DNA from 3 places in the Micromonospora sp. NPDC005413 genome. Region 3 is predicted to be linked to each of the others. Evidence: riboswitches for the same ligand, from Rfam matches in the RefSeq annotation. Region 3 holds a riboswitch; each other region holds the start of a gene.
The links. Region 3 has a riboswitch for S-adenosylmethionine ahead of thrC (threonine synthase). Riboswitches for the same ligand answer to the same signal wherever they lie in the genome.
Positions count from the first base shown of each region.

Region 1 (9,821 bases), on a different contig from region 3:
TCCTTCCGCCCGTACTTCGAGGAAGCCGCCACCCTGCCCTCGGACCCTAACCTGCTCTACACCGCGCAGAGCAGGGTGATGTCCGCGCCGGTTCTCGTCGACGAGGAGATGCAGGCGTTCGCGGCTGCTTACCTGGCCGCCCAGCGGCAGGCCGCCGGCAACACGGCGAAGTGGGAGAAGCTCCACGCCGAGCTGTACCGGCACCTCGATCCTGCGGTGACCCGCTTCGCCGACCTGCTCAACGGCGACGACGAGGACGACCAGGAGACAGCCGAGACCTTCCGGGCCGACCTGAACGACTACGTCCGCAAGTACAGCTTCCTCTCCGGCATCGTCACCTACATCGACGCTGAACTGGAGCGCCTCTACCTCTACGGGCGGCACCTGCTCAATCGGCTGCCCCGCGGTGAGGACGGCGGCGTGGACATCGGCGAGGTCGACCTGAGTCACCTGCGGGTGGAGAAAACCGGTGAACACGACGTCAGCCTCGTCCCCGAGGGGCCGGCTGACATGAAGGGCTTCGGCGACGGATCCGGCAGCGCCAAAGAGACGGAGAAGTCGCTGCTGTCGGAGCTCATCGACCGGTTCAACCAGAAGTACGGCACCGAGTTCACCGAGCAGGACGTCATCAAGCCCTTCAACGAGGCCCTTGCCGACCCGAAGGTGCGGCTGGCCGCCGTCGCCAACGACGAGGAAAACTTCGGCCACGTCTTCGACCCGGTCTTCGAGGACAAGATGATGGATCACTTCGACACCACGGCCGACCTGGGACGCAAGTACTTCGACCCGCAGCAGAACTTCCGCAGCTCGCTCAACCGCAGCGCCCGCAGCGCCGCCTGGCGGCTGATCCGCCGGCAGGAGGGGGTCGTCAACGACGACGCGGCCTGACCGGCCGTGCCGCCGCGGCGCCAACGTGACGCGCCGCGGCGGCAACTTCTGGACGATGATCGGTTTGACCGCAACACTGACCATCTGGCTGGGACAGTCGCAGGGGTGGAGGCAACGTGCGGACAGAGCCGATCGCCGGGCGATACGAGAGGGTCGAGGAGATCGGCTCCGGCGGCATGGGGCACGTGTGGCGCGGCTACGACAGTGTCCTCGACCGTGAGGTCGCCATCAAACTCATCCGCGTCGAGGCCGTGCAAACCCCGCAGCAGGCGGAAGAGTTCGCCAAGCGATTCCGCCGCGAGGCCCGCGTCACCGCACGCATCCAACACCACGGCGTGCCCCAGGTGTACGACGCGGTCCTAGACCGCTCCTACGACCGGCTCTACCTGGTGATGGAGTTCGTCCGTGGCACCGCCCTACGGGCCTTTATCGACCCACAGCATCCGCTGCCGGTCACCTGGGCAGCCGCTATCGCCGCGCAGATCTGCACCGTCCTCTCCCACGCCCACGCCATCCCCGTCGTGCACCGCGACCTCAAACCCGACAACGTGCTGGTCACCGCGGATGGGGCGATCAAGCTCCTCGACTTCGGCATCGCCGCCATCCTGCGCACCGACGTCACCCGCCTCACCGCAACCGGCAGCGCCCTCGGCACTCACCACTACATGCCGCCCGAGCAGATCCAGAACGCACAGGTCACGCCACAGAGCGACCTATACGCCCTGGGCTGCGTCCTGCACGAACTCCTCGCCGGGCAGCGGGTCTTCGCCGGCGGCAGCGACTTCGAACTGTGGCACCAGCACGTCACCGAGCCACCACCACCTCTGCGGACGCTCCGCCCCGAGGTGCCCGTCGCGATCGAGGAACTGGTCCTCGATCTGCTGGCCAAGGCCCCAGAGGACCGGCCGACGGACGCCTACGACGTCTACGAGCGGCTGCTGCCCTTCCTGCCCCTACCCGGAGCGGCACCGCCCGCCTCCGAGCGCGCGAGCAGCACCATGCCCGACCCAACGCTGGTGTACCGCCGACCCAACGCGCCCCGACGCCGGCCCGCGCCCGACCCCGTCGTCCCGGCGCCGCGCAGTGGCACGTCGAGCGCCGATCCGGCGGCGATTCTGCGGACCGAGGTTCGAGACGCGATCAAGGCCGCCGTTGCCCAATCCGATGAGCTGCTGGACGACGAACGGTTCGCCCAGGCTGCCGAGGTGCTCGAGGGCGTGATCGGCCCCGCCAGCGAGGCGCTCGGTGCTGAAAGTCCACGCGTGCTCGTTCTGCGATCACGGCGAGCGGCCATTCTCATCATCGGCGGGGACTTCCGGCGCGCGCTGCCGGAGTTCGACGCCCTCGCCGCCGCGTACACCCGTACCGCTGGCCCCACCAGCGAGGACGCCTTGGAATGCCTCCGGCAGGCAGCCCATTGCCGGGCGGAACTCGGCCAGGCCACTACAGCCCTGCGCCAGTTCCGGCAGGTGCTGACGCACGTACGTGCCGCCTCCGGCGACGTCTCCCCCACGGCTCTCGACCTACGTTTCAACATCGGCATACTGCTGGTCTCCGAAGACAAGCCCGCCGAGGCCGCGGACGAGCTGCAACCGCTGCACGACGACCTCTGCGTGGTCTACGGCCCAGACCATGAGCTGACCCGGGAAGTCGCCGACCTGCTTGCTCGGCTCCGACTCGCCGCCGACGGATAGTTCCGCCACCGCCGTCTGCTCAGGTCTCCCCCGCGTGTTGGCCGGGGTTGCTCCCGGCCTCGATGATCTCTATGCTTCCTGGGCGTCAAGAGTGGTCAGCGTCAAGCCTCCCGGCTTGCTGACCCGGCAACCGCGCCACCCGCGCACGGTGCCCCCGGGGGAAGACCAGGCCGACCGCAAGCTGCGGTACGGCAAGAGCGGGTGCCTCGGGCACCGGAGAGCGAGTTCACCGTGCCATTCGAAGAGCTGGACCTGGCCGCTTTCGCGGTCTGCCTGACCTGCGGGCACCTCCGCGACGGTGCCCCGCGCGAACAGCGGTGCCGCTGCCAGCCACGTACACCGGAGTGGGAGCGGCAGTGGCAGGGCCAGGACATCCCCAGTGACCTCGCCCTGTGCCTGTTGTGCGTCCGAGAGACCGTGACCACCCGAACCCGGTGGTCGTGGCTGGCCTGCGAAAGCTGCCGACACGTCTCGCAGGTCGTCGGCGAATGGTACGGCCACCGCGCCGCACTGCCGCTGGGCCGGCACTCGATCATGAACGGCGACGTGGTCCAACCGCAGACGGCCACGACCACCGTGGTCGCCGCCTCGCTGGTGGCTTCCGCGCGGCGTGGTAACGAGCTGCGCGAGTGGCAGCAGGTGGAGTTCGACCGGCTCGCCGAGCCACTACGCCCAGTCGGACCAAGTGTGCCGCTGGTCGAGTGGCAGCGACGGTGGCCGCCCTCGCTCGGAGCAAGCGTCGACGCTTTCGAGCGCTACGGCGTCATGCCCGTCCCCAACGACCTCAGCAGCCTCCGGCAGGCGCAGAACGAATTCTTGGCCACCGCTCGTTGATCGCCAGTCCAGCCGGCTGCTGTTGGTGGTAACCGATCTCGCCAACAGCAGCCGGCTGGTCATCGCCCATCGACGGTCCGGTGATAACGGGCAGCTCGGATGCCACGCCGTTCGATAGCATCCGGCCATGATGGACAGTAGCGGGCAGCGACGTCGGTGCCCAGTGGTCGAAGCATGACCATCATCAGTGGTTGGCCGGCGCTGACCGTGGCATTGAGCAACAGAGCCTCGCCAGCGAGATTGTTCATTCAGGAGCGGTTCGGCCGCTGGCAGGCCCTGCAGGCACGGTATCGGGAATCCGTGGGCTCCCTTGTCGTGCCTGGGAGTCAGGCGAACCCTGGCACCATCGGCTCGGCCTTCGACTGGATGGTGCGCTTCATGGTGCATCCCAGGCCGGACCTGCGCTTGGCGCTGCTCGGCGCGCGCACTCCCCCGCTCCGGCACGCGGTCCACGAACTGGCACGCACGCTGAATTACCTCCAAAGCGGCGACAGCATGGGGACCTCCCGGTTCACCGGGCCGGCCGCAGGCAGCGAAGCCGACCATCGACTCGTTGCCCGGGCCTGCTGGGCGCTGGCGCTCCTCACCGACCTGTACCGGGTCGGTCCGACACCCGGATCCCCGTTGATGGCCCTGGCCCCAAGGTCCATCACCGCCGAGAAGCTACTTGATCTCGCCCCATCCGCGGCCCTCGACGAGCTCCAGGCTCTGCGCGCCTTCGCCGAGCGGAGCCTCCTGCCGTCCCTGTCGGCGCGGCATGGCGCTTGGGCCCTCGGGCCGACCTTCGCCGGATCATCGCTGATGAACGCCGACGCCGACCTGATCGCCGCAGGTCTGCTGCTCGAACTCAAGACGGGCCTCGGCAGCAAGCGCCGCGATGGGACGCGGCGGTCAGCATTGGAAGCGCCGACCATCATGCAGCTGCTCGGCTACGTACTGCTGGACTTTCCTGACGAGTTCGCCATCGAAGCCGTCGGCGTCTACAACGCCCGCTACGCACACCTGACGACGTGGCGCCTACCGGAACTCCTGGCTGAGTTGGCGGGCCGGCCCGTTGATCTAAGGGAGGAACGTGTGGCCTTCCATCAGCTGCTCGCCAGGGGCGATCACGTTAGTCCTCACGTCGGAGACCATCTATGTAGCCCTGGATGAGGGCGGACGCGTCGCGGAAGTCGAGGTCGAAGAACTCGCGGTCCTTGCGGACCCGGTAGTGCGCCAATCGATCGTGCAGCTCGGCCTCTACCGACGGAGCATCCGCGACCACCCACAAAGCGCGCACGCCATACGGGATAACAACGCCGGTCGCCCGGTTGATCTCCCTCACCCTCTCCTCGACGGTCCGCTCTGTGTAGCCGATCTTCAGCATCCGAGGTTGCTCGCGAGTCGACAGCACGTAGATGTAGCCATCTCCTGGCGTTTCACGCGGCTGTTCCCCGACAAGTCCGGCCAGATGGACCTGCACGACAGCGTCAGTCAGTAGCGTGAGCTGCATCGCAGCGGTGGCATCGTCGCCATCCCTGATCGCGCTCCGTAGGCGACCGAGCGCATCACCAGCTTGTAGGCAGCGCTTACGTCCGGGGCGGCCCAGCTGTTGCCACACGGTGAACCAGTCCCACTGGTCCTGCCGGTGACAGCGCGAGTAGAGCCCTTTGACTTCCGACAGGGCCTCCAGCAGTGAGGCGTTGGACTCAATCGGGTCGTTCTGCAGGTAGCTCAGCACGGCCGCTACCGACTGCCGTCGTTTCTGCTGGACCTCGGGCTTGACGGGGGCCATCCCGAAGCCCCACTTCTGCACGACCTGCACACGGTGGTCTTGAACTGGAGATGCCACGACCGCCCTCTCCTCCCATAGCTGCATGCGCCGTCGGATGCGGCGATCCCGGCCACCTCAGCAGCGGCCGGAATGAGGGGGAAGAGTATCCAACATGACTCGCTGGCCGCGGAGCCGGAGCCCAGGCGGGAGGCCGCCCGTCGGCGGCGGAGAACAAGCGACTCTGGGCCGAGAGGGCCGGGCGAGCAAGACTGATCTTTGCGACGTCTACGGCCCAGACCGCGAGGACACTTGGGAGATCGCCGACGCACTGACCCGCCTCCGGCTCACCGGCCGGGGGTAGGTGACAATGGCCAGGCTGTTCCACCGCCCCGGATCATCGCGACGAGTCGCTGGCGGCGTTCGTTGGAGGAGGAGTCCGTGGGGTTGGCAGCAGACTCGGATGCTGTCTCTGCAGCCAACGCCGTTCGCGCGTCAATCAGCTTCGACGAGCTACGCATCGTCGGGGATGCGCTGTACTGGCTGGAGTCCCGTCCGAGCTCCGGGAGCGGCCCGGCCCTTGTGCGGTGGTCGGCAACCGACGGCGCGGCCGACGTAACTCCATCGAGGTTCGGCGTGACCAGCGGTGTGCACGCCTACGGTGGTGGCACATTTGCCCCAAGCAGTCACGGGGCGTGGTGCGCCGGCGCAAACGGTCTCTACCGGGTGAACGGGGGCGACGTCAGCCTCGTGGTTGAGGACTCGTCATCCTTCGGTGACCTCACAATCGGTGACGGCGAGCTACTCGGTGTACGAGCGAGGGCTGCGCCGAGGTGCCGTTGCGTCTGCCTGGGCTGGCCGAGATCTTGGAAGCAGTGGGCGAGTTCGTCGGCCAGGTAGGCCGCAGTGAAGTACCGGATCCAGGGGCGGTTCCTGCCCGCTCGGACACGGGCAAGCTGCCGTTCCGCGACATCGAGGTGGGCGGCGCAGGCCGCTTCACGCCCGAGGCGGGCCTGGGCGCGGGCCGCCACGGCGTGCAACGCGGCCCGCACGCCGTCGTGGCGTTAATATCGCTACCCGTCAACGCAGCGAGCGCCATCCGGGGCGCGAGCAGTCCGGCGGCCCGACCGCTTACCGGGCAGACCAGCGGTGACATCGCGAACTTCGGAGGGCATGCAGGGGCCGTAGGACGCCGGCCGATCGACATGCCGCAGCGCCGTGCGCCGACATTGTCGGCAGATGCCGACGTCAAACTGTGACAAAACTTCGACATTGTGGTCCTGCCACGGGCTGCCGCCACGCTCGACAATGGGCACCTGACGATGCTGCCCGATCTCGCAGCGACCATCGGCCGCACTGGTGCTTGGCCAGATGCTCGGCGCTGCTCGGCCGGCCCGAAAGATTGTCACAGGTGGCAGCTATCGTCTGCACACATCGTGACTGCGCATCTGCAGTAGACCGGGGGTTAGCGATGGCTGACAGCGACGAGACAAAGGCCGCCCACCGCGAGCTCGGCCGCCGGCTCGCGCAGTTTCGCAGGGCTGGCGGTCACACCCAGCACGACCTGGCGCGGCTCGTGCAGTACGGCCGCAGCTCCGTGGCGAACACGGAGACCGGTCACCAGCACCCGGACCGCGCCTTCTGGGCGCGCTGCGACACCGTGCTGCAGACCGGTGGCGTGCTCGTCAGCGAGTATGACCGCATCACCGAGCTGAACCGTCAACGACGACGCTCATCGGCGATCCAGGAGGCCAGGAGCACGTCGGGGCCCGCGACGCCGATCGACGCTGGCCACGACGCCTTTGTAGCGAATGGCGGTGCTGTTCTATGGGAACGCGAGGACAGCATCGATGCCCGCCGGCTGGCGCTGAAGTCCTCCGTCGATGACAACATCCGTCTCACGTATCTGGAAAACGAGGTCCGGCAGGCGATCGCCGACAACGAGCGCCTCACCCCGCTAATCCTCATAGCGCGTATGCGACCGCTGCGCTCCTACGTTGACCAGCTCATGGCAGGCAGGCAGCACCCACCACAACGCGCCCGGCTCTACGCCGTCGCCGCTCACCTGTCCGGACTTCTCGGCGCACTCGCCCTCGACCTCGGCGCTTTCGGCGCGGCGCACGCCTACGCCGCCGAAGCGTTCGACCTCGCCGAGGCTGCCGAGCAGTCCGACGCGCAAGCCTGGGCACGGGCCACGCAAAGCCTGATCGCCTTCTACTCCGGCGACTACCATGACGCGCTGGCCTACGCCCAGGACGGCCTGCGCCGTGGCGGCACCAGCGGGCACCGCATCCGCCTCACGATCAACGGTCAGGCGCGGGCCCTCGCCCGTCTCGGCGACCGGTACGGCGTCGATCGTGCCGTTGACCACGCATTCACCATGCTGGCCGACTACCCGGCCGGCTCGTCGGTCAGCGCTAGCCTCGCCCTCGGCCCGTACTGCCCGGCCAGGACCGCGGCCAACGCGGCGACCGCCTACCTGGCGCTCGGCCGTACCGCAGGCGTCACCAACCACCTCACCACCGCGATCACCGCGTTCGACACCGCAGGGTTGGCTGGTCCGCGTGCACTCTGCCGCCTCGACCTGGCCACCGCGCACCTGCATGCCGACAGTCCCGACCCCGAGGAAGCAGGCGCACTGGCGGTGGAGGCGCTCACCCTCACCGCGGACCAGCGTTTCGAATCGGTCCACCAACGCGCCCGTCAGTTCCTCGCCGCCGCCCACCCCTTCGCCCGCCACCCGCAGCTACGGCACGTCGCCGACCTGCTCGCCGACCGCACACAGGTCGCTGCCACCGGACAGGCCGCTCTACCATCGCTGTCATGAGCAGCCGGGAACTGGCCAGCCTGCACCAGCGCTGGACCGCCTACCAGGACCTGCCCGAGCTCACCAACCACTGGTACTGGCGCCCAGGCTGGCGGGCCGACCGCCAGTTCTACACCTGGCACCTCACCTTCGAACACCAACCTGAACTCCATCACCTCGTCACCGACGTGCAGCGCCAACTCACTCTGCCCGGACTGGACTTGGTGCCGCTCGACGGGCTCCACCTGACCATGCAAGGTCTCGGCTTCACCGACGAGGTCACCACCAGCGACATCGGAGCAATCGTCGCCGAAACCCGGCGACGCTGCGCCGGCCTGCCGCCGCTGGAGCTGTCACTTGGTCCGGTCGACCCCGACGCCGAAGGAATCGGCATGCTGGTCCGTCCTTGGGACCGGGTCGAACACCTGCGCGCCACCATCCGCGATGCCATCGGCGTGGTGTGGCAGACCGTGCCGGAGGCCGCAGAAGGATTCCGGCCGCACGTGACGATTGCCTACAGCGGCTCGGAAGCACCGACCGCACCAATCCGCGACCGCCTCAACGCCTTCCGTCACCAGCCGTCCGCCCGGGTGACCATCCGACAGGCAACGCTGATCGCGCTGCGCCGCGAACACCGCAGTTACCGGTGGACGACGGTAGCAACCGTGCCCCTCGGCGCGTGATGCGCCGAGACGCGCTGGCCGTGCTCCACTTGAAATGAACCTGCGATTCGGCGGCGAGGACACCACATCTTGTAGGTCCACTGCTGTACTGTCCCCATAGCTTGTATTGGTCGTGAACCCAACCGGGAGATTTCATGCCGGAAGCCGCTGCGATGCCGAACAGTGGACGCACCACGCGAAAGATTCCTCGTATCCGCCGGGCGGAAACGACTCGCTTCACCGTCGACGACCAGAAGGGTTACCTGACTACCGCCGATGCGGAGGACGGCTCCGTTGGTGAGGTGACGATCCGGATGGCGAAGCAGGGGTCCACCCTGGCCGGGATGATGGACGCCCTGGGCGTTGCGATCACGCTCGGCCTTCAGGCCGGCGCGCCAGCAGAGGTGTACGTGTCGAAGTACTCCAGCATGCGGTTCGTGCCGGCGGGCCGCACGGACGATCCCGAGCTGCCGATGGCGACGTCGATCATGGACTATGTGGCAAGGCGCGTGGCCCTGGACTGCCTGCCCCCGGAACGTCGGGTGAGGATGGGCATCCTCACGGCGGCTGAGCGCACCGCGTTGGCCGACGAGGATGCTGGCTGGGTCGACTTGCCGGGTTTGGCGATGTCGGCTCCGCATGGGCTGCATCAATAGAGGCAGGACGGGTTGCGCTGCGAGGCGTGACGGATCCGCGCCAGCGGTAGGCGGCGACCTCGTTGCCGCGGCGAAGGGTGCGTCACGCGCACGCAGAACCAGGTTGGACCGGGCGCACACGCCGCCTGCAGTGTCAAAGTCAGGCGTCAATAGTTACTCACGGTCGGGGCAGGGTTCGCTCCAGTGCGTGCGGGAAGCGCTGCTTGAGCTCGGCAAGCCGGCCGAGCACGCACCGACGCCGGTCCTGACTTCCGGCGTACAGGGCGGAGCCGCCGTACGTGTCGCTGGTGGCCCATTCGGCTTGAGTGCGGCCGTCGTCAAGCGTCTTGCCGTAGACCGTTTCGTACAGTTCGGTCGACGGGAACGGCATGAAGAAGTGGTGCTTCTGCCGGTTGTGCCGAAGGACCGCCAGTTCGGTGACCAGCTGGCAGGTCTGCTCGCTGTCGTCGTCGGTCTCTCCGGGAAGATCGTGAATCCAGCTCGTCAGTTGGATGATGCCGACACGGTCGAGCAGCTGGCAGGCGGCCCGGG
Region 1 covers NZ_JBEXEV010000025.1:40,883-50,703, forward strand. Annotated here, with positions in the region: gene ABZS37_RS23130 (DEAD/DEAH box helicase family protein) at 1-888, shown strand, start outside; gene ABZS37_RS23135 (serine/threonine-protein kinase) at 1,005-2,582, shown strand; SAM riboswitch class IV at 2,666-2,786, shown strand; gene ABZS37_RS23140 (hypothetical protein) at 2,814-3,416, shown strand; gene ABZS37_RS23145 (hypothetical protein) at 3,591-4,568, shown strand; gene ABZS37_RS23150 (GIY-YIG nuclease family protein) at 4,528-5,220, opposite strand; partial or broken gene ABZS37_RS23155 (XRE family transcriptional regulator) at 5,985-6,274, opposite strand; gene ABZS37_RS23160 (helix-turn-helix transcriptional regulator) at 6,638-7,993, shown strand; gene ABZS37_RS23165 (2'-5' RNA ligase family protein) at 7,990-8,655, shown strand; gene ABZS37_RS23170 (hypothetical protein) at 8,790-9,290, shown strand; gene ABZS37_RS23175 (radical SAM protein) at 9,448-9,821, opposite strand, start outside.
Region 1: another riboswitch for S-adenosylmethionine. It lies ahead of ABZS37_RS23140 (hypothetical protein); the one in region 3 lies ahead of thrC (threonine synthase).

Region 2 (9,821 bases), on a different contig from region 3:
ACTGCGCCTGGCGCTGGACGGCGAGTCGGCCGGGGCGGCGGACGCGTACCGGACGGCTGCCGACCGGCTGACCGCCGACAGCATGCCGGGCCTGACCCGCGGGCTGCTCCCGCTCGCCCTGCTCGGTCTGCGCCTGGCCGAGGCCGTCGGCGGCGACCAGCCCGGCGGTGCGGACCGGCCGATCCCCGGGCCCGGCGGGGCGGACTGGGCGGCCCTGGACTGGGGTCCGCACGAGCCGTGGGTCCGGCCGCTGCTGCTCCTCGCCGACAACGACCGGGACGCTGCCGCAGCCGCCCTGCGGACTCTTCCGGACGGGCCGCACGATCTGCTGCGGGAGGCGCGGCTCTGCCTCGTCGGCCGGGCGGCGCGCGCCCTCGGCGACCGGGTCACGATGGAACGGGTCTACGCCGGGCTGCTGCCGGCCGCCGATGAACTGGCCGCCGGCAGCGGGGTGCTCACCGTTGGCCCGGTGGCCGGGCACCTCGCCGACCTGGCCGACGCGCTGGGCCGCGACGAGGAAGCGGCCGGGCACCGCCGTGCGGCCCGCGCGGTCACCGCCCGGGCCCGCGCCGCAGCTTCCTCGCCCTGACCGCTGCCCACGGCGACTTGCCGGTTTCTGTCGGAACCGACCGGCGGGTGCGGTCAGATGGGACCACCGGTGTGCATGTCACCGTCGGCGGACGATCGAGGGGGTACGCCGTGGAGGGGCTCGTCCTGATCGTGGTGCTGGGCGTCACCGTCCTGGTCGGCACCACCCTCGGCGGTCGGTACCGGGTCGCCCCGCCGGTCCTGCTCATCGCGTTCGGGGTGCTGCTCGGGCTGACGCCGCCGCTGTCCGACCTGACCCTGGAACCGGACCTGGTGCTGCTGATCTTCCTGCCGGCGATCCTGTATCGGGAGAGCCTCACCATCAGCCTGCGCGAGATCCGGGCCAACCTGCCGGTGATCGGCCTGCTCGCCGTGGTGTTGGTGGTGCTCACCATGGTCACGGTGTCGTTCACCGCGCAGGCGTTCGGTGTGAACCCCGCCGCCGCCTGGGTGCTCGGCGCGGTCCTCGCGCCGACTGACGCTGCCGCGGTCACCGGCCTCGCCAAACGGCTGCCCCGGAAGCTCCTCACCACCCTGCACGCCGAGAGCTTGATCAACGACGGTACGGCCCTGGTGGTCTTCGCGGTGGCCGTTGGCCTGCTCACCGGGAGTGCGGAGCCGGGCGTGCTGGGCATCGGCGAGGAGTTTGTCGGAGCCAGCGTCGGCGGCGTGCTCGCCGGCCTGCTGGTGGGGGGCGCCGTGGTGCTGATCCGCAAGCGGCTCGACGATCCGCTGCGCGAGGGCGCGCTGAGTGTGCTGACGCCGTTCGGCGCCTTCCTGCTCGCCGACTCGGTGCACGCCAGCGGTGTGCTGGCGGTGGTGGTCGCCGGCCTGGTGCTGGCCTACGCCGGCCCACGGGTGATCCGCGCCCGGTCCCGGGTTCTGGCGTACGCGTTCTGGGACCTGTCCACGTTTCTGATCAACGGCGGGCTGTTCGTTCTGCTCGGTACGCAGATACCCCGGGCGGTGCGGGGCGTCACCAGCACCTCGCCGCAGCGGGCTCTGGTGATCGTGCTGGTGGTCACCCTGGTCGTCATCGCCACTCGGCTGCTCTTCATCTACCTGACCGCGGAATCGGCGAGGCTGCGGCGCCGCCGGATGGTGGACGACGGCGGAGGTCCCTCGATCTGGCGGGTGGGAACGGTCGCCGGCTGGTCTGGCTTCCGGGGGGCCGTGTCGCTCGCCGCCGCCCTGGCCGTCCCGACGGTGACGGTCGCCGGTCGACCGGTGGTCGAACGCGATCTGATCATCTTCGTCACCGCGCTGGTGATCGTTCTGATCATGCTCATCCAGGGCACCACCCTGCCGCTGGTCGTGCGCTGGGCAGGGCTGGTCGGCGACCCGGAACGCAGCGACGAGACCCGGCAGGCCCGGCGGCGGGCCACCGAGGCGGGCCTGGCCGTTCTGCCCCAGGTCGCCGCCGAGATCGGTGCCCAGGAGGAGTCGGTGCGTCGGCTGCGAGCCGAATACCAGAGGCACCTGGAGGACGTCAACGAGAGCAGCGGGTGTACCGGCGAGGAACGCCGCCTGGAACGCCAACTGCGCCTCAGGGTCCTCGCCCACAAACGGCGCGAGGTCACCCGCCTGCGGGACAACCGGGAGATCGACGACCTCGTGCTGCAAGAGCTCCAGGAAGCTCTGGACAACGAGGAGATCCGGCTGCTGGGACGCGGGCCCAACGAATGATCGCCAGCGGCCTTCCTGCCGGCGCGGCTCAGAGCACCTGGGCGAGGAACCGGCGAAGCCGAGGGTGCTCGGCCCGTTCGAAGATCGCCTCGGGCGGCCCAGCCTCCAGCACCACGCCACGGTCCATGAAGGCAACGGTGTCGGCGACCTGCCGGGCGAAGCCCATCTCGTGGGTGACCACCACCATGGTCATGCCTGCCGCGGACAGGTCGGCCATCACCCCGAGGACGCCCTTGACCAGCTCCGGGTCGAGCGCCGAGGTCGCCTCGTCGAAGAGCATCACCTCGGGCCGCAGCGCCAGCGCCCGGGCGATCGCCACCCGCTGCTGCTGACCGCCGGAGAGCTGCGCGGGCCGGGAGTCGGCCTTTCCGGCCAGCCCCACCAGCTCCAGTTGGGCACGGGCGACGGACTCCGCCTCGTCCTCGCCGAGCTTGCGGAGTCGGCGCAGCGCGAGGGTGACGTTGCGCAGCACGCTCATGTGGGGGAAGAGGTTGAACTGCTGGAAGACCATTCCCACCCGCTGCCGCAGCGCGTCCGGGTCGTCGCCCAGCACGCTGCGCCCGTCCAGCAGCACGTCGCCGCGGTCCGGCTCGATCAGCCGGTTGATGGTGCGCAGGAGGGTGGACTTGCCCGACCCGGACGGGCCGATCACGCAGGCCGTCGCACCGCGCGGCACGGTGAGGTCGACGCCGCGCAGCACCCGGTTCGGCCCGAAGGCGAGGTGCACGTCGCGGACGTCGAGGCTGACCGAGGTGGTCGTGCCGGTGGTCGTCATCGGTTCCCTTCCGTCGCGGCGGGCAGCGCCGGCGCGGTGTCGTCGTCGTCCTCGTCGGCCGGTGCGGCGGTGGGCCGACCGTGGCGCAGCCGCCGGTCGATCCAGTTGACGACGTGCGTCAGCGGCACGGTCAGCGCCAGGTAGAAGAGCCCGGCCAGCAGCAGCGCGGACTCGTTGCCGGTGGTGGCCGCGTAGTCCTGCCCGATCCGGAACAGCTCCCGCTGGCTGGCCACCAGGCCGAGGAAGTAGACCAGGCTGGAGTCCTTGATCAGCGCGATGAGCTGGTTCACCCAGGCCGGCAGCACCCGCCGGATGCCCTGCGGAATGATCACCAGCCGCATCGCGTCGGCCCAGGAGAAGCCGAGAGCGCGAGCTCCCTCCAACTGGGCGGCCTCCACCGACTGGATGCCGGAGCGGAAGATCTCCCCGATGTACGCCGCCGCGATGAGCGACAGCGCCAGGATCCCCAGCGGGTAGGGGTCCGGTCCCCAGACCCGCATGCCCAGTGGGGCCAGCCCGACGCCGATCAGCAGGATCGTCGCCGCGGCCGGTAGCCCCCGGAACACGTCGGTGTAGACCCGCGCCGGCCAGCGCAGCCACCGGCTGCGGGAGATGCCGGCGACGGCGAGCAGCAGGCCCAGCACCGAGCCGAGCAGGGCGGCGGAGACCGCCAGGATCAGCGTGTTGGGCAACCCGACGGTCAGCATCTCGGGCAGCGCCTCGCGCATCGCGTCCCAGTCGAAGAAGGTCTCCCACATGGTGCTCAACGGATCCATCGGTCGCCTCTCCTACCGCCCTGCTCGCTCGTCACCGGGTACGTCTCAGGACGCGGTCGACGCGGACGCCGACGGCACAGTCGACGCGGACGCCGACGGCACGGCCACCGTGCCGCTGCCCGGCTTGAAGTCCTCCGGGACCGGCCGGCCCGGGTAGTACTGCGCCTGCAACCGGCTCCAGGTGCCGTCCGCGATGACCTCGTCGAGACCCTTGTTCAGCGCCTCCCGCAGCTTGTCGCTGCCCTTGGCGACGGCGTACGCGGTCGGTGCCGGGCTGAGCTGCTTGGCCGCCACGGTGATCTTGCCCTTGCTGTCGGCGGCCGACTTCTCGCCGATCTCCGCCGGAGCGATCCACGCGTCGGCCGTGCCGGCCTTGAGCTGGTTGATCGCGCCGTTGTAGTCCGGCACCCGCACCGGGTCGAGCTGCTTGCCCGTGGCGTAGTCGTCCTGGACGGTGCCCTGGACCACCACGACCCGCTTGCCGGCGAGCTGGTCGAAGCCGGTGATCGGCGAGCCGGCCGGGACGTCCAGGCCGAAGTAGCCGAAGTCGTAGCCGTTGCCGAAGTCGACGGTCTTCTTCCGCGCCTCCGTGATGGTGATCGAGGAGCTGCCAACGTCGAACTTGCGGTTGTTGACCTGGGAGAGCAGCGCGGAGAAGTCGGTGCCGACGAACTCGACCTTCAGGCCGAGCTTCCCGGCCACCGCGGTCAGCAGGTCGTTGTCGAAGCCGGTGAACGTGCCGTCCTTGAGGTACACGTTCGGCGGTGCGTCGGTCAGCGTGCCGGCGCGCAGCACGCCCGGCTGGGCCAGGCCGTACGGGTTGGCGGTGGTGTCGGACGAGCTGTCCCCGCCGCAGGCGGTGAGCGCGGTGGCGGCCAGGATCGTGGCCGCGCCCAGGGCAGCGGCGCGGGTCAGGGCAGGAAGGAATCGCACGGGTGTCTCCGAAAGGGTTGCGTCTCGGCGCGCACGGGCGTGCGCCGCCGACGGTGCGCCCGATGGGCGTACCGCTGGGGAGGTTTCGGGAAGAGGGGTGCGCTAGTGCGCGGTGCCGCGACGACAGGCGGCGCTGCACATTCGCATCATGTCCACGTGCCGTCGCCGGGTCAGTGCGGGCGAAGGCCAACCGGCGGGGAGTTCCGCGACGTCGGTCGGTGGGGCGGTGCTGAGGATGCGCATGGCTCTCCCGGGTCTGTGCTGACCTGGGTGCCAGGCCACGCTTGCACCGACGTCGTGCCGGTGCCTGGTCTTCACCCGGGGCACCCCACCGCGGAGGAGGGTTGCCGGCCAGCGAGCCGGGGCTTTGCGCTGGCACTCATGACCTGCGCCGAGACTAGCAGCAGAGGTCCGTCGATCGTCCAGTCGATATGACCACGCTCACCGTCCGCGCCCGACGCGCGGCCCGCAGGTCAACCGGCGTGCACGTGCGGGCGGCGCGTCTGGTCGGGCTCCTGGCGGCGCAGGATCTCCCGGGTGACCGAGGCGATCTCGCCCTGCCCGAACGCCAGGTAGCGCAGGACGTTGCGGGTCGGGCCGCCCTCGGTCCACTCGAAGTAGATGTGTGGGCGCCGCCGGCTGCGGTTGCGGATCTCCAGCAGCATGGCGGCCAGCGCGTTCGGCACCGAGGAGCTGGCAAGCCTGAGCACCGGGAAGCGGTCGTGCGCCACGCTGCCGCGCACCAGCAGGCCGGTCTCGAAGTCCGACGGGTCGGTGACCTGCACCTCGACGAAGATGACGTCGCTGTCGTCGGGGAAGTCGTTGTCCGCCACCGTCTGGGCGAGCTTGTCGCGGTACTCGGTGAGGTCGCGCCGCTCCGGCTCGTGCGCGATGAGGCGGATCCGACGCTCGCTCCGCTCGGCGATGAACGCCGTCGCGACCGGGTCGAAGTCGACCCGGTCGACCCGCAGCTCGAAGGCCCGCATCACCCGCGACAGCACCGACACCACGATCATCCCACCGATGAAGCAGGCGGCGATCTTCACACCGTCGGGACGTTGCACCACGTTCGCCGCTGTGGTGTAGACGAACACCACAGCGATGGTCCCGAACGCGACCGTGCGCCCCCGCTGCCCGCGCCGCCGTGCCGCGAGGGTCACCGCTGTCGCCGCCGAGGTGATCAACACCAGAACCCCGGTGGCGTACGCGCCGCCCTGCGCGTCGACGCTGGCCCGGAAGACGACCGTGATCAGGAACGCCACCGTGGTGAACACCAGCACCAGCGGCCGGATGGCCCGCGCCCAGGTCGGCGCCATGCCGTAGCGGGGCAGGTAACGCGGTACGAGATTGAGCAGACCGGCCATCGCCGACGCCCCGGCGAACCAGAGGATCCCGATGGTCGACAGGTCGTACACGGTGCCGAACACCTGGCCGAGGTGCTGGTGCGCCAGGAAGGACAGGGCCCGACCGTTCGCCGGGCCGCCCGGCTGGAACGCCTCGGGCGGGATCAGCACGGTGGTGGTCACGCTGCTGGTGATCAGGAAGACGCTCATGGTGGCGGCGGCGGTGGTGAGCAGCCGACGCGCGCCCCGGATCCGGCCCAGCGGCCGATCCTCCGAGTCCTGACGGTCCCCCCGGATGTGTGGCATCACCGCCACCCCGGTCTCGAAACCGGACAGGCCCAGCGCCAACTTCGGAAACAGCAGCAGGGACAGCGCGACCACCATCAGGGGATCGCCGTGCCCGGTGGTCAGCGTGGTGGTCCAGTCCCCGACCGCGCTCGGATGGGTCACCACCCGCCACAGCGCGTCGGCGATCACCACCGCGTTCAGCGTCAGATAGACCGCGACCAGGACGACGGCGATCCCGATGGCCTCGCCGAATCCCTTGAGGAACACCGCGCCGAGCAGCGCCACGAGCAGCAGCGTGAGCAGGACCTCGTGGCCCTTGAGGCCGCTGGGCCAGAACGGGTTCTCGTCGAGGTGAGCGGTCGCGTCGGCCGCGGACAGCGTGATGGTGATGATGAAGTCGGTGGCCGCGAAGCCGAGCAGCACCAGCACGAGCAGCTTGCCCGGCCAGTAGCTCAGCAGGCGTACCAGCATCGCGATCGAGCCCTCACCGTGCGGGCTCTCCACCGCCACGCGGCGGTAGACCGGCAGCGCGCCCAGCAGCGTCACCAACACCAGCACCAGGGTGGCCACCGGCGACAGCGCCCCGGCGGCCAGCGCCGCGATGCCCGGCTGGTAGCCGAGCGTCGAGAAGTAGTCGACGCCGGTCAGGCACATCACCTTCCACCACGGGTGGTGCCGCTGCTCCCGCGGGCGGACGTGCAGGCCCTGCGGCACGGGTTGCTCCGACCGGTCGTCGAGCAGCCAGCTCCGCAGCCGGTCGGTCCGCCGGCCGGCGCGCCTGTCGACCTCCATCGGCGCTACCCCCGTCGTCCGCCCATGGTCACCGCGAGTATCCGTCGGCGGGCCGGCACCCGTCCGCCGGTGCGCGGAACCCGCCCGCTGTGGGCGTCCGGGCGAGTGGCGCGTCGGGGTTTCGGGCCGGAGGCAGGGGGGAAGCAGCGCCTCCCGGCGCCCACCCCGACCTGCCCCCGTGTGGGCCGGGAGGCCGCCGGACGGGCGGCCCCGGGAAGGGGGGGTGGGTCATGGTCGGCGGCCGTCGGTTTCGCCCGGGTGGTGGTTTCGGCCGCCAACTCGACGAGTCCGAGACAAGGGTTGGCGTGCCGCCACCGACGGAGTCGCCCGCTGCGCCCGCCGGCGGCCTGGTGGACAGCGCGGTCTACATCCGAGGGCACCGTTTCGCCTCACCGTCCGGCCTCGCCGAGACGTACCGCTGCCTGCAGGACCAGGACGGCGCGATGGCCTGGATCGGGTTGTACCGGCCCGACATCGACCAGGTCACCTCGCTGGCCCGGGAGTTCCGGCTGCACGACCTGGCGGTCGAGGACGCGATCAACGCCCACCAGAGGCCCAAGCTGGAACGGTACGGGCACACGCTGTTCGTGGTGCTGCGCGCCGCCCGCTACGACGACCTGCGGGAGGAGGTCGAGTTCTCCGAGCTGCACCTGTTCATCGGGCCGGGCTTCGTGGTCACCGTCCGGCACGGTGAGGCCCCCGACCTGGCCGCGGTGCGACGGCGGATGGAGACCGAGGCGCAGATGCTCGCCCGGGGTCCGGAGGCGGTCCTGTACGCGATCCTCGACGAGGTTGTCGACGGGTACGCGCCGGTGGTGGCCGGGCTGGAGAACGACATCGACGAGATTGAGACCCAGGTGTTCGGCGGTGACCCGAACGCCAGCCGGCGCATCTACGGCCTCAGCCGCGAGGTCATCCAGTTCCAGCGGGCCGCCCGCCCGCTGCTCATCGTGCTCGGCGCGCTGGCCGACGGCGCCGGCAGCGCCAGCACGGACGAGGAACTGCGCCGCTACCTGCGTGACGTGACCGACCACCTGACCCAGGTGGTGGAGCGGGTGGACGGCTTCCGGCACCTGTTGCAGAACATCCTCACCGTCAACGCCACCCTGGTCTCGCAGCAGCAGAACGAGGAGATGCGCAGCCTCACCGCGGCCAGCTACGCGCAGAACGAGGAGCTGAAGAAGGTCTCGTCCTGGGCGGCGATCCTGTTCGCTCCCACGCTCATCGGCACGGTCTACGGGATGAACTTCGTCCACATGCCGGAGTTGAACTGGCGCTTCGGCTACCTGTTCGCGCTGCTGTTGATGCTGCTGGTCTGCGGCACCCTCTACGTGATCTTCAAGCGGCGCGGCTGGCTGTGACCCGCGCGGCCGAGGATCACTCGATGCCGCGCAGGATGTGCCGTTCGTCGTCGAGGTCGTCGTCGCCGGCACCGATCCGGCCGAGCAGGACGGCGGCCGCCCAGATCGTCAGTGGCGTGGCCGCCCCGGTCAGGCCGCCGCCGGTCCGGTCGTCCCGGGTCTGGCTCCGCTCCGCGCGCGGTGGCCTGCGCTGAGCCTGCATAGGCACTGCCCCTTCTCGTCGAAGCCGCCCTCGGCGGCACGAGGTGCGCCCGCGCCACCGCCTGGGTCACCCGCGCTCGGGCAGGTCACCACCGGTACGGCATCCAGGTCGAACCATCCCACGCCAGGCCGCATCACCACCGCTTGTTTTCGGTTTCCCGACTGTCGCATGCCAAACCGGACATTTTCCTCTAGGGTCCGGTCGATGTGGTCGGGTCAGGGCAGCGGGTGGGCGATGGCGCGCGCGTGGTCGGTGAGCGCCGCGCCGACCACGGTCGCGGCCAGCGGCAACACCTCGAGGCAGCGCCGCACCGCGGCGGCCATCAGCGCGTTCGGCACCCGCATGGAGAGCGTGCAGTGCGGCACCCAGCGGCCCGGCTGGTAGTGCTCGGCCAGGGGGATGCCGGCGGCGGCGAGCCGGTCGTACACCATCTGGTGGTGGGTCAGCAGTTCCGGGGTGGGTGCCGGGCCGAGCCAGAGCACCCGCCCGACGAACTGCCCGGCGTGCTGGAAGTCGAGTCGCAGCGGGGCGGCCACGACGGTCCCGCGCAGCGCCTCGGCGACCTGCTCGGGGTTGAAACGGGGCGCCACCGCGAGCGAGACGTGTGGCCGGTGGCGCTGCTCCCACAGCGACCGCATGCTCTGCACGCCCTCGGCCTCCAGCGCGTCCCAGAGCACCCGGATCCGCCGGGTAGCGTCCGGGTCCAGATACAGCTCCAACGCCGCGACCACGTGATCACCGTAGTGGCCGAGGTTTGATCGCCCGTGTCGGCGGTACCTGATCGGAAACCAACCAGGGAGGCGTGCCCGTGGACGTGAGTGACCTGTTGACCGAGACATACGGCCGACTGCCCGATCTCGTCCGGGCGGCGGTCGACGGACTCACCCCGGAGCAACTGCACCGGGCGCCCGGCCCGGGCGCCAACCCGGTCGGCTGGCTGGTCTGGCACCTGACCCGAGTCCAGGACCATCACGTCGCCGACCTGCTCGACGCCGACCAGGTCTGGGTGAGCGGCGACTGGGCGGGTCGGTTCGGGCTCACCGCCGACCCGGACGACACCGGCTACGGCCACTCGCC
Region 2 covers NZ_JBEXEV010000003.1:237,387-247,207, reverse strand. Annotated here, with positions in the region: gene ABZS37_RS06935 (BTAD domain-containing putative transcriptional regulator) at 1-589, shown strand, start outside; gene ABZS37_RS06930 (Na+/H+ antiporter) at 700-2,274, shown strand; gene ABZS37_RS06925 (amino acid ABC transporter ATP-binding protein) at 2,303-3,049, opposite strand; gene ABZS37_RS06920 (amino acid ABC transporter permease) at 3,046-3,825, opposite strand; gene ABZS37_RS06915 (ABC transporter substrate-binding protein) at 3,871-4,758, opposite strand; SAM riboswitch class IV at 5,034-5,145, opposite strand; gene ABZS37_RS06910 (amino acid transporter) at 5,232-7,181, opposite strand; gene corA (magnesium/cobalt transporter CorA) at 7,487-8,542, shown strand; gene ABZS37_RS06900 (hypothetical protein) at 8,559-8,750, opposite strand; gene ABZS37_RS06895 (2'-5' RNA ligase family protein) at 8,960-9,475, opposite strand; gene ABZS37_RS06890 (DinB family protein) at 9,553-9,821, shown strand, end outside.
Region 2: another riboswitch for S-adenosylmethionine. It lies ahead of ABZS37_RS06915 (ABC transporter substrate-binding protein); the one in region 3 lies ahead of thrC (threonine synthase).

Region 3 (9,821 bases):
CGACGCACCGTTGGCCTTCCTGGAGACCCTGGCGGACGCGGCAGCCCGACCGCACACCGAGTTCGCCGCGCGGGTCGCGTACACCTCGGCCGGCTCCAGCAACGCGCAGTTCATCGCCGACCCGGACGGACGGCTGGTTGGGCACGCCGGTGGCATGGTCGCCCCGAACGAGCCCGGGCTGACGGTGATCTACGCCGTGTACGTCACGCCGACCTGGCGGGGCAGCGGGCTGCTCGGCGAGCTGATCGACGGGGTCGCCGCCTGGTCACGCGCCTGCGGCCGGCCGGAGTTACTGCTGGAGGTGGTGGTCGGCAACGACCGCGCCTACCGGGCGTACCAGCGGCTGGGCTTCATCGACACCGGCGTACGCGTCCCACACCCCACGATCCCAGCCCTGACCGAGCTACAAATGCGCCGCCCAGCCTGAAAACCACCCCAGGGCAGAGCCCTGTGCTGCCCACCCCCAAAGCCGGCTGCGTTCCGACCAGCGTGCCCACAAAGGGTTTCCGGGGCAGCCCGACCCGCGCAGGGATCAAGCCTGACCGCCCGGAGCGGGTCGGGCTGCCCCGGAAACCCCCAACCGCAACCAAATCAGACCGGACGCCGAGACTGCACAATCCGGAACCGGTTAGCCACGTAAGCCCCGTCGGTCAACGCCGAGTTGGCCGCCGCGTTGGCCCCACTCCCGTGGAAGTCGGAGAACGCCGCCGACTGGTTGACGAAAACCCCGCCGGTCAGGTTGCAGGACAGGTGCACCCCGACCTCGACCGCCACCGCCTCGGTCGCGTCCAGCACCGACTCGTCGGTGGAGTAGACCCCGGCGGTGAGCGCGCCCTTCTCGCCGACCGTCCGGCGCAGCAGCTCCAGGCTGTGCGCCGTGGAGTCGGTGGCGATGGCGAACGAGATCGGCCCGAACCACTCCCGGCCGTACGTCTCCGTGTCGTCCGCGCCCAACTTCACGATCGTCGGGGTACGCACCACCGCGTCGGCGTACGACGGGTGGGCCACGGCCCGCGACTCCAGCACCGGCTCGCCAACCTTGGTCACCTCGGCCAGCCGCTCCAGCACACCGTCGTTGACGATCGCGCCGGTCAGCTCCACGCCCCGGGCCGGGTCCGCGGTGATCTTGCCGACCGCCGCGGCGATCCCGCCGGCCACCTCGTCGAAGCTCTTGTGCCCCTGGTCGGTCTCGATGCCGCCGGTCGGGATGAGGATGTTCTGCGAGGTGGTGCACATCTGACCGCTGTAGAGGGTCAGCGTGAAGCCGAGGTTGCGGCACATGCCGGCGAAGTCGTCGGTGGAGTCGATGACGACCGTGTTCAGACCGGCCTTCTCGGTGTAGACCGACGCCTGCCGGGCGTGCGTCTCCAGCCAGTCGCCGTACTCGGTGGAACCGGTGAAGTCGACGATCTTGATGGCCCGGTGCAGGGCCAGATCGCTGGCGAGCTTCTCACCGGGTGCCTCGGCCGCCAGCATGATGAGGTTCGGGTCGAAGCCGGCCTCGGCGAGCACCTCCCGGGCGTACTTCACGGTGATGGCCAGCGGCAGCACCGCGCGCGGGTGCGGCTTGACGATCACCGGGTTGCCGGTGACCAGCGAGGCGAACAGCCCCGGGTACGAGTTCCAGGTCGGGAAGGTGTTGCACCCGATGACCAGCGCCACCCCACGCGGCACCACGTGGAACGTCTTGGTCATCCGCAGCGGGTCGCCCTTTCCGGCGGCCTTCTCCCAGCCCGCCGTGGCCGGGTGCCGGGTCATCTCGGCGTACGCGTACGCCAGCGCTTCCAGCGCCCGGTCCAGCGCGTGCGCGCCGCCGGCCTGGAAGGCCATCACGAACGCCTGCCCGCTGGTGAACTGCACCGCGTTGGCCAGCTCGAAGATGTGCTTGTGCAGCCGGTCGAGGATCTCCAGACAGACGCCCACCCGGGCCCGCGGACCGGCGTCGCGCCACGCCGGCAGGGCGACCAAAGCAGCGCTGACCAGCTCGTCGGTGCCGGCGTGCGGGTAACGCACCGCCAACTCCACCCCGAACGGGCTCGTCTCGGTGGCGACCCGAACGCCGGTGCCCGGCTGGTCGAGCGGGAAGTCGCCACCGAGGTACGCCTCGAAGGCGGCCTTACCGTCGGCGGCGGCGGTTTCGCCGTACACCCGAGGGCTGGGAGATTCGGGATAGGCGGACCAGTAGCCCCGCTCGGTGATCGCGGTCAGCGCACGGTTGAGGGTGTCGGCGTGCCTGTCGTACAGGGGATGCGGGGTCTCCGTCATGCCCGCCATCATGCCGCAGTCGGGTTCGGGAGCAGAAGCGCTGATCCCCGTCAGAGGGTGAGCTGCCAGTTGTTCCAGGCGTCCACCGGGCGGAAGCCGAGCTGCTCGTTGATCGCCACCATGTAGCTGTTGCTGGCGGCGTTGAAGGTGTCGATGACGCGGACCGCCGGCTCGTGGGTCAGCAGGTGGTGCAGGTTCTCCGCCTTGGCGATGAGACCGAGCCGGTGCCCACGGTGGGCCGGGTCGACGATGGTGATCTGCTGGAAGGCGTGCCAGTCGGTGGAGGCGCCCACGTCCAGCAGGGTCCAGGCGACCAGCCGGCCGGACGCGTCGTGGCGCATCCCGAGGTGGTAGCGCCGCCGGCCCTGGGCGTCCAGGGCGCGCTCGGTGCCACGGATGCGCTCGGCGTCCACCTGCTCCGGGTCCCACTGCACGTCACCCATGGGCGCGTCCATGAGCAGCCGGCCGTCCAGGTAGGCGATGTCCGCCACGTACTCCTGCGGGGTGGAGCCCTGCCAGCAGACCGACTGATAGCCCTCGGCTCGCGGCTGGGCGTCGGCCAGCGCCGCGCGCAGCGCGATCCGGTCGATCGCGCCGACGTCGAGGCGGCGACGCACCTCGGGCAGCGCCGACTGGGCGCCGGTGGTGGCGGCGAACGCGTCTCCCGCCGCTGATCGCGCCGGCCCGTCCGGCAGCGCGGAGACGGTCATCGCGACGACCCGCTTGCGGCCGTGCTCGCGAAGCAGGCGTACCCCGTACTCGTGCAGTGCGCGACCGAGGCCACGGCGCCGCAGCTCGGGATGCACCGTCAGCTCGGCGGTGGCGTTGTCGGTGTTGTCGAGTTGCGGCAGGTCCAGCTGGAGGTAGCCGGCCGGCGCGCCGTCCAGCCGGGCCAGCGCCCAGAGCGATTCGGTGCCGGGCATCGGCGTGTGGAACAGCGCGTCGAAGCGGCGTCGGCAGAAGGGTGGGAAGTCCGGCACGTCGACATCGGTGGCCGCCGCGCCGATCCGGTACGCCTCGTCGACCGACGTCCGGTCGGCGCCGTCGAACGACGCGATCGTGATGCTCATGCCGCTGAGCGTGCACCCTGGAAAAGCGATCAGGCCAGCGAATAATCGCTGGCCTGATCGAACGTGGTCGGGAGGGACACTCGCACAACGCCTCCGGCGTTGGGTCGCAAGAACTTCAAAAGTCTTCGGCGAAATGCCCTCCCGCACGGAGCATCTTGCGCCGTCCGGTTCCTGCCGTCAAGTCCGTAGCGGCGGGTTTTCCACACTCACCGCGAAAACCCAGTTACCCGGCGGATCCACCCGCTCCCCCATCCACCCGATCCCCCATCCCCCGCACGGCCCGACCCGGCGCGGTCCGACCCGGCGCGGTCCGACCCGACCCGGCCCAACCCGGCGCGACCCGACCCGGCGCGGTCCGACCCGACCCGGCCCAACCCGGCGCGACCCGACCCGGCGCGGCCCGACCCGACCCGGCGCGGCCCGACCCGGCGCGGCCCGTGATCCACTCCGTATCGCCGATGTTGCGGTTTGCAGGCCATCGGATACCGCCATGTCGGCGAAACGGAGTCGATCACGCACATGGCCGGTACCGCGACCGGCGACCGAGACGGACGACGGAGCGGGCGGACGACGGAGCGGGCGGACGGACGGGCGACGGAGCGGGCGGGCGGGCGGAGCGGGCGGGCGGGCGGGCGGGCGGGCGGGCGTCAGCCGAGGAGGCCGGCGTCGCGGGCGGCGCGCAGCGAGGGCTTGATGTGGTGGGTGGGGCCGACCTGGCCGGCTACCGCGTCGATGGTCTTCAGGCCCTCGCCGGTGTTGAACACGACGGTCTCCGCCGTCGGGTCGAGCCGACCGGACTCGACCAGCTTGCGCAGCACCGCCACGGTGACCCCGCCTGCGGTCTCGGCGAAGACGCCGGTGGTGCGGGCCAGATCGCGGATGCCGGCGCGGATCTCGTCGTCGTCGGCGTACTCCATCCAGCCGCCGGTGCGGCGGACCGCTTCCAGGGCGTAGAGGCCAGCGGCCGGGTCGCCGATGTTAAGTGACTTGGCGATGCCGGTGGGCTTGACCGGGGTGATCGTGTCGGTGTCGGCGTGCAGGGCGGTGGCGATGGGGTTGCAGCCGGCCGACTGGGCGCCGAAGACCTTCCAGCCGGCGGCTGGCGCCTCCACCAGGCCGATCTCGACCAGCTCGGTGAACGCCTTGTCGATCTTGGTGAGCAGCTCACCGCTGGCCATCGGGATGACCACCTGTGCGGGGATCCGCCAGCCGAGCTGTTCGGCCACCTCGTAGCCGAGCGTCTTGGAGCCCTCCGCGTAGTACGGCCGGACGTTGACGTTGACGAACGCCGTGTCCTCGAACTCGTCGGTTTCCACCAGCTCGCCGCAGAGCCGGTTCACATCGTCGTACGAGCCGTCGATGGCGACCAGCTCGCCGCCGTAGACGGCCGTGGTGATCACCTTGCCCTGTTCCAGGTCGCTGGGGATGAAGACCACCGAGGGCACCCCGGCGCGGGCGGCGTGTGCGGCCACCGAGTTGGCCAGGTTGCCGGTCGACGCGCAGGCGAACCGGGCGAAGCCGAGCGCCTTCGCGGCGGTGAGCGCCACCGAGACGACCCGGTCCTTGAACGAGTGGGTGGGGTTGGCGCTGTCGTCCTTGACCCAGAGCGGCGCGGTGATGCCCAGCTCGGCGGCGAGGTGCGGGGCCGCCACCAGCGGGGTGAGCCCCGGGTCGAGGGTGACCCGGGTGGCCGGGTCCTGACCGGCGGGCAGCAGCGCGGCGTACCGCCAGATGTTGTTCGGGCCGGCCTCGATCTGCTCCCGGGTGACCGTGGCCAGCACGGCGGCGTCGTAGTCGACCTCCAGCGGGCCGAAACACTCGTAGCAGGCGTGCTGGGCGGCCAGCGGATAGCGGGCCGAGCAGGCACGGCAGACCAGGGCGCGAGCGGGGCTGGCGGAGGTGTCGATGCCGGAGGCGGCGAGCGTCGACGTCATGTCGAGGGTCCTCTCATCTTTCCCCGCATCGCACGGTGCGGCGGGGACGGAATTGGCACCTGCCCCGCGGGTCGCTCAGCGGTGAGCGCGCGGGGTGGTTGCCGGGGCGTCGTCGGGCCGTATCCCTCAGCCCCTCTGGATGAGGTATTCAGTTGTGCCGTCGAGTCTAGGCACCGTCGGCGGCGACCTCCACCGCAGATCCCAGTGCGTGGGTCAGCGGACGCTCACCGCCGCCGGGTCGATCACCGCGCCACCGATCGTGGCGTACGCCAATTGCGGGGCGACCGCCACGACGTCGGCGACGGCCGGCGCGTGCTGCCACCCGACGGCGTCGGCGCCGATGCTCGCGGTCAGCATGGCCGCAGTCCCAGCGAGCGCGGTCAGCGTGGTGAAGCGCAGAGGCGACCAGGTGCCGAACCGGCTGGCACCGTGGGTGTAGATGCCCCAACCGACCACCGCACCGATCATCATCAGCCCGCCGAGGCCGAACTGGCCGAGTCCGGCCAGACTTCCGCGGGTGATCACAAGGCCGACTCCGAGGAGCGCCACCAGCGAGAGGGCCAGCAGGAGGGGCTTTGGGCGTACGCCGTCGCGGGCCCAGCGGACCAGTTGGGTGATCACCGGGGTGGTGGCCACGAAGAGGGCGATCTGCTGCGGGGCGGCGTGTGCGAGCGCCAGGCTGGTGAGCAGGTTGAAGCCGGCGAAGCCGACCACACCGAGCACCACCACTTCGACCCCCCGGCACCACCGTGCTGGCCGCACTCGCCGACGACGTGCGGCTACAGATCGTCCGGGCGCTCGCCGAGGGTGGTGAGTTCGCCTGCAGCACCTTCGAGTTCGGCGTCTCCAAGGCGACCCGCAGTCACCACCTCAAGGTGCTGCGCGAGGCCGGCCTGACCCGCACCCGGGCCGCCGGCACCAGCCGTCTGGTCCGGCTCCGCCGCGACGAGCTGGACCGTCTCTACCCCGGCCTCCTGGATGCGGTCCTCAGCACGCGCACCTCAGCCTGACGCCCCGCCGCCGTCGTTCGCCGGCTGCGGCCCTCGTGCTGGGCGGGTGCCGCGAGGTGCGCCGCCGCCAACGGGCCGTCCTCGTCCACCAGCACCGACAGCCGGTGCGCGGTACGCCGCGGTTCGGCCGGCGACCGGCGCACGCTTTGGAGCTGAATCGTTTACGACATCATCGAAGGGCGGGGCTGGGAGCGGCGACATCCGTACCTCGACCTTCGTGCAACCCCTGAGCGGACGCGCCGCCGGAACCGCCTCGTCGAGGCTCCGGCGACGCGCGGTGCGCGTACAGTCAGACGGATACCGGGCTGGGCTCGGCCACCGATGCCGATGGAGTGTCGACGCGACGCCGGGCGAGCAGCGTGTCGAGCGCCCAGGCACCCGGGCCGAGCGTCGCGACCAGCAGGAACGACCAGCAGAAGAGCGCTGCCAGCTCACCTCCGTTGTGCTGCGGCAGCAGGCCCTCCGGCTGGTGCACCACGAAGTAGGCGTACGCCATCGAGCCGGACGCGAGAAGCGCGGCGGGCCGGGTGAAGAGCCCGGCCAGCACGAGCACGCCACAGACCAGTTGGATCAGCGCGGCCCACCAGCCCGGCCAGGCGCCGAAGGGTATTGCCGTGCCGGTCATCGGGTTGCCGCCGAACAACCCGAAGATCGAGGACAGTCCGTGCAACGTAAACAGCAGGCCGGTCACGATGCGGAACAGGGACAGGGTCGGCCCGCCGAGCCGAGAGACGTTCATGGAAACCTCCATGGATAGGGATCGATACATACCCATGGTGAAGCATGAATCCATTGAAGTTCATTAATTCCTTGCTAGTGGGAAAATCCCCGGTCGGAACATGCCAGGGCTGCACCCGTGGCGACGAGCAGCCCGGTGACAATGCGGGGGGCGATGCCCTCAGCTGCGCCCACGCAAGAACTCGACCCGAGCGCCATGCCGGCCCGACCGCTATGGGAGCGCTCCCGAATTGACGGTACTGCCTGTCGAGCGCCCCGTACAGCATGTCGAGCGGCTCAGACACGGGGCAGACGGCCGGCCCAACGAAAGAGATGACGCGCCCCGCTACGCCACCTCGCTCGCCAAGATGGCGTTGTTCTTGATCGACCTGAGGATCGAGACCGAGGCAGCCGTCAGGGATTGCCCGCGTCTTGCTCCTTGACGTAGACCCCGCGCCCTGGTGCCCCAACCACAATGCCCCGGTCGCGCAGCAGCGCCACAGCGCGTGCAGCGGTCGAGAACGAGACCGAGTAGAGGTCACCGAGTTGCGTGTAGGACGGCAGCTTGGCACCCGGCTCGTACTCGCCGGTTTTGATGCGAGCGGCGATGTCCGCAGCGATGTCGACGTAGCTCAGTGGGATCGCGGGCATGGGTGGTCCTCCCGGGTTGGCAGCCCTATCTGATCACGCCGCGCAACCCACCCTCAAGAACATGGTTGACCTATGTCACTAAGTGGAATAGCGTTTCGGTGAGCCTCCCGGGTTGGCACCAGGGCTGGGTTCACCCTCCGGGGGCAGCCCCCGGAACCGAGCCGGGGCAGCGCGCATGGCGGTCCAGATGTCCCCCATCTGGGCTGGTTGTCGCGCTGCCCCGGCACCCCACCAAGCCACAAGGAGGCCCGATGACCGTGCCCGAGGCAAGCGCCGCCTGGGAGGTCGAGCAGGTGGCCGGCGAGCTGCGCGAGACGTACCTCGCCGTGGCCGCCGCGACCGTTCTGCTGGAGCGGACCAGCGCGGGCTACGCCCACCCGGCGATCCGGCAGGCCCGACGCTGCGGGGATGACGCGCTCGACCTGGCCGGTGAGGCGCAACGCCAACTCAGCGACGGGGTACGCCGACTGCACACCGAAGCGGGCCAGCCCAGCATCGGCGACCTGGTCGAGGTGTTGGACACCGCCCGCGACCAGTTGGGCGCGGCGGCCGAGCGGGTCGGACAGCTCCCCGTCCGGATCAACGCCGCCGGCCAGCAGCTCGTCGACGCCGGCCAGCCCGACGCGGCCACCGAGACGGCGAGCGGACAGTGGTCCCGGGCCGCCGAGCAGCTCAACCTGATGGCGGAGAGCCTTACGGCGGCCGTAGAGGCGCTGACGTCGTACACCGAGGGGTTGTCCGGAGCCGGCGGACCGACCACCTGAAGCTGGCCCGGGGCGGGTGCCGGGCTCCGGCCGGCGCGGGTCCGGACCTCCGCCGGCCGCCCCGCCCGCCTCGGCGCCGCCGCAGCGAAGGGAGAACCATGACGGAGTACGAGGTACCGGCCCGCTGGATCGTGCACCTGCCGACGACGCTGACCAGCGTGGACGGCGCACGGGCGCTGGCCGAGGCGCTGCGCGACTCGCTCGCCCACGTCACCGCCATCGACTTCGGCGAGACGACCCTGAGCGAGGAGGACCGTCAGTTCGTGCGTGCCCGTGTCTGGTGCGACCATCGCCTCCCTGGCGGCGCCCGTTGCACCCTGCCGACCGACCACCCCGGCGGGTCGTGCGAGGCCGACCTCGCGCAGCCGTGAAAACATGCTCGGATGAGTCCCGAGAGCCGCCGCCGTAAGCGTGCCAAGCCCAGTCGGTCCGGGCAGCAGGTCGTGCGTCGCGCCCGTCCCGCCGAGGTGGATCAGTGTGACTGCCCGGCGTGCTCAGATGGCGCCTATGACCCGCAGAGCTTCATCGACGACCTGGTCGCCGGCGCTGCTGACCTGATCAAGACGGACGATCCCGTCGAGGCCGAGTTGTTTGCCGCGACGTTCCTGTCCGCCGGTGACCTTGCCGGCGAAGGCTTCACCGAGGCGCTCAACGAGGGCATGCTGCCGGCCGTCGCCGAAATCGGTACGTCGGAAGCGCTCGCGGTGCTGCTCGCGATCGACTCCGTCCAGGAGGGCACTGTCGCCGCGGCCGCCGCCCAGCGTCTGCTGGACGAGGGCGTGGCAGCGCCGAGTTGGGCCGGCGAGTTGCGCCAGCCCGTGCGGGTCGGCCCATGTCGACGGTTCGCCGACCCGGCGGGCAGCGCGTCCATGCTCGTCTGCGCTTTCGAGCGAGCCGGGCGATCGTACGGGTTCGTCGTCCACGTCGACCACCTCGACTGTGACGCGGCGGCCGACATCGTGCTCTTTCCCGCTGACGCCCTGAACGAGGTTGTCAGCACCATCCAGCAGAACGGCCGTCGTGCCGGTCTGACAATCGCCGAGGAGTTGTTGGACCCGGCCGAGTTTCGGTGGCAGGTCGAACGGGCCCTCGACGCCCGCGCGGACCACGACCGGGAACGTGACCCCTCGGAGTTCGACGAGGAATCCGACGAGGACGGGCTGGGCTACCACCTGCTGGCGGTGCTGCTGCGAGCCCGGATCCGTACGCTGCCCGAGCCGACGCGCCCGCCAGCCCAGCACGACGCCCGTCAGACCACCCTCGAACTGCTGGAGATGATGACCCAGATCGCCGGGCAGGCGCAGCAGATCCAAACCCGCGCAGGACGGCGTACCGCCGGGCCGAAGCTGCCGGCCAAGCGCAAGAAATCCGGCCCTGCCGCACCCATCTACCAACTCAAGGTGAGTCTGC
Region 3 covers NZ_JBEXEV010000006.1:93,203-103,023, forward strand. Annotated here, with positions in the region: gene ABZS37_RS10595 (GNAT family N-acetyltransferase) at 1-427, shown strand, start outside; gene paaN (phenylacetic acid degradation protein PaaN) at 592-2,265, opposite strand; gene ABZS37_RS10605 (GNAT family N-acetyltransferase) at 2,316-3,335, opposite strand; gene thrC (threonine synthase) at 3,983-5,269, opposite strand; SAM riboswitch class I at 5,280-5,415, opposite strand; gene ABZS37_RS10615 (hypothetical protein) at 5,483-5,995, opposite strand; gene ABZS37_RS10620 (metalloregulator ArsR/SmtB family transcription factor) at 6,019-6,279, shown strand; gene ABZS37_RS10625 (DoxX family protein) at 6,569-7,018, opposite strand; gene ABZS37_RS10630 (winged helix-turn-helix domain-containing protein) at 7,411-7,647, opposite strand; gene ABZS37_RS10635 (hypothetical protein) at 7,899-8,411, shown strand; gene ABZS37_RS10640 (hypothetical protein) at 8,510-8,782, shown strand; gene ABZS37_RS10645 (plasmid pRiA4b ORF-3 family protein) at 8,795-9,821, shown strand, end outside.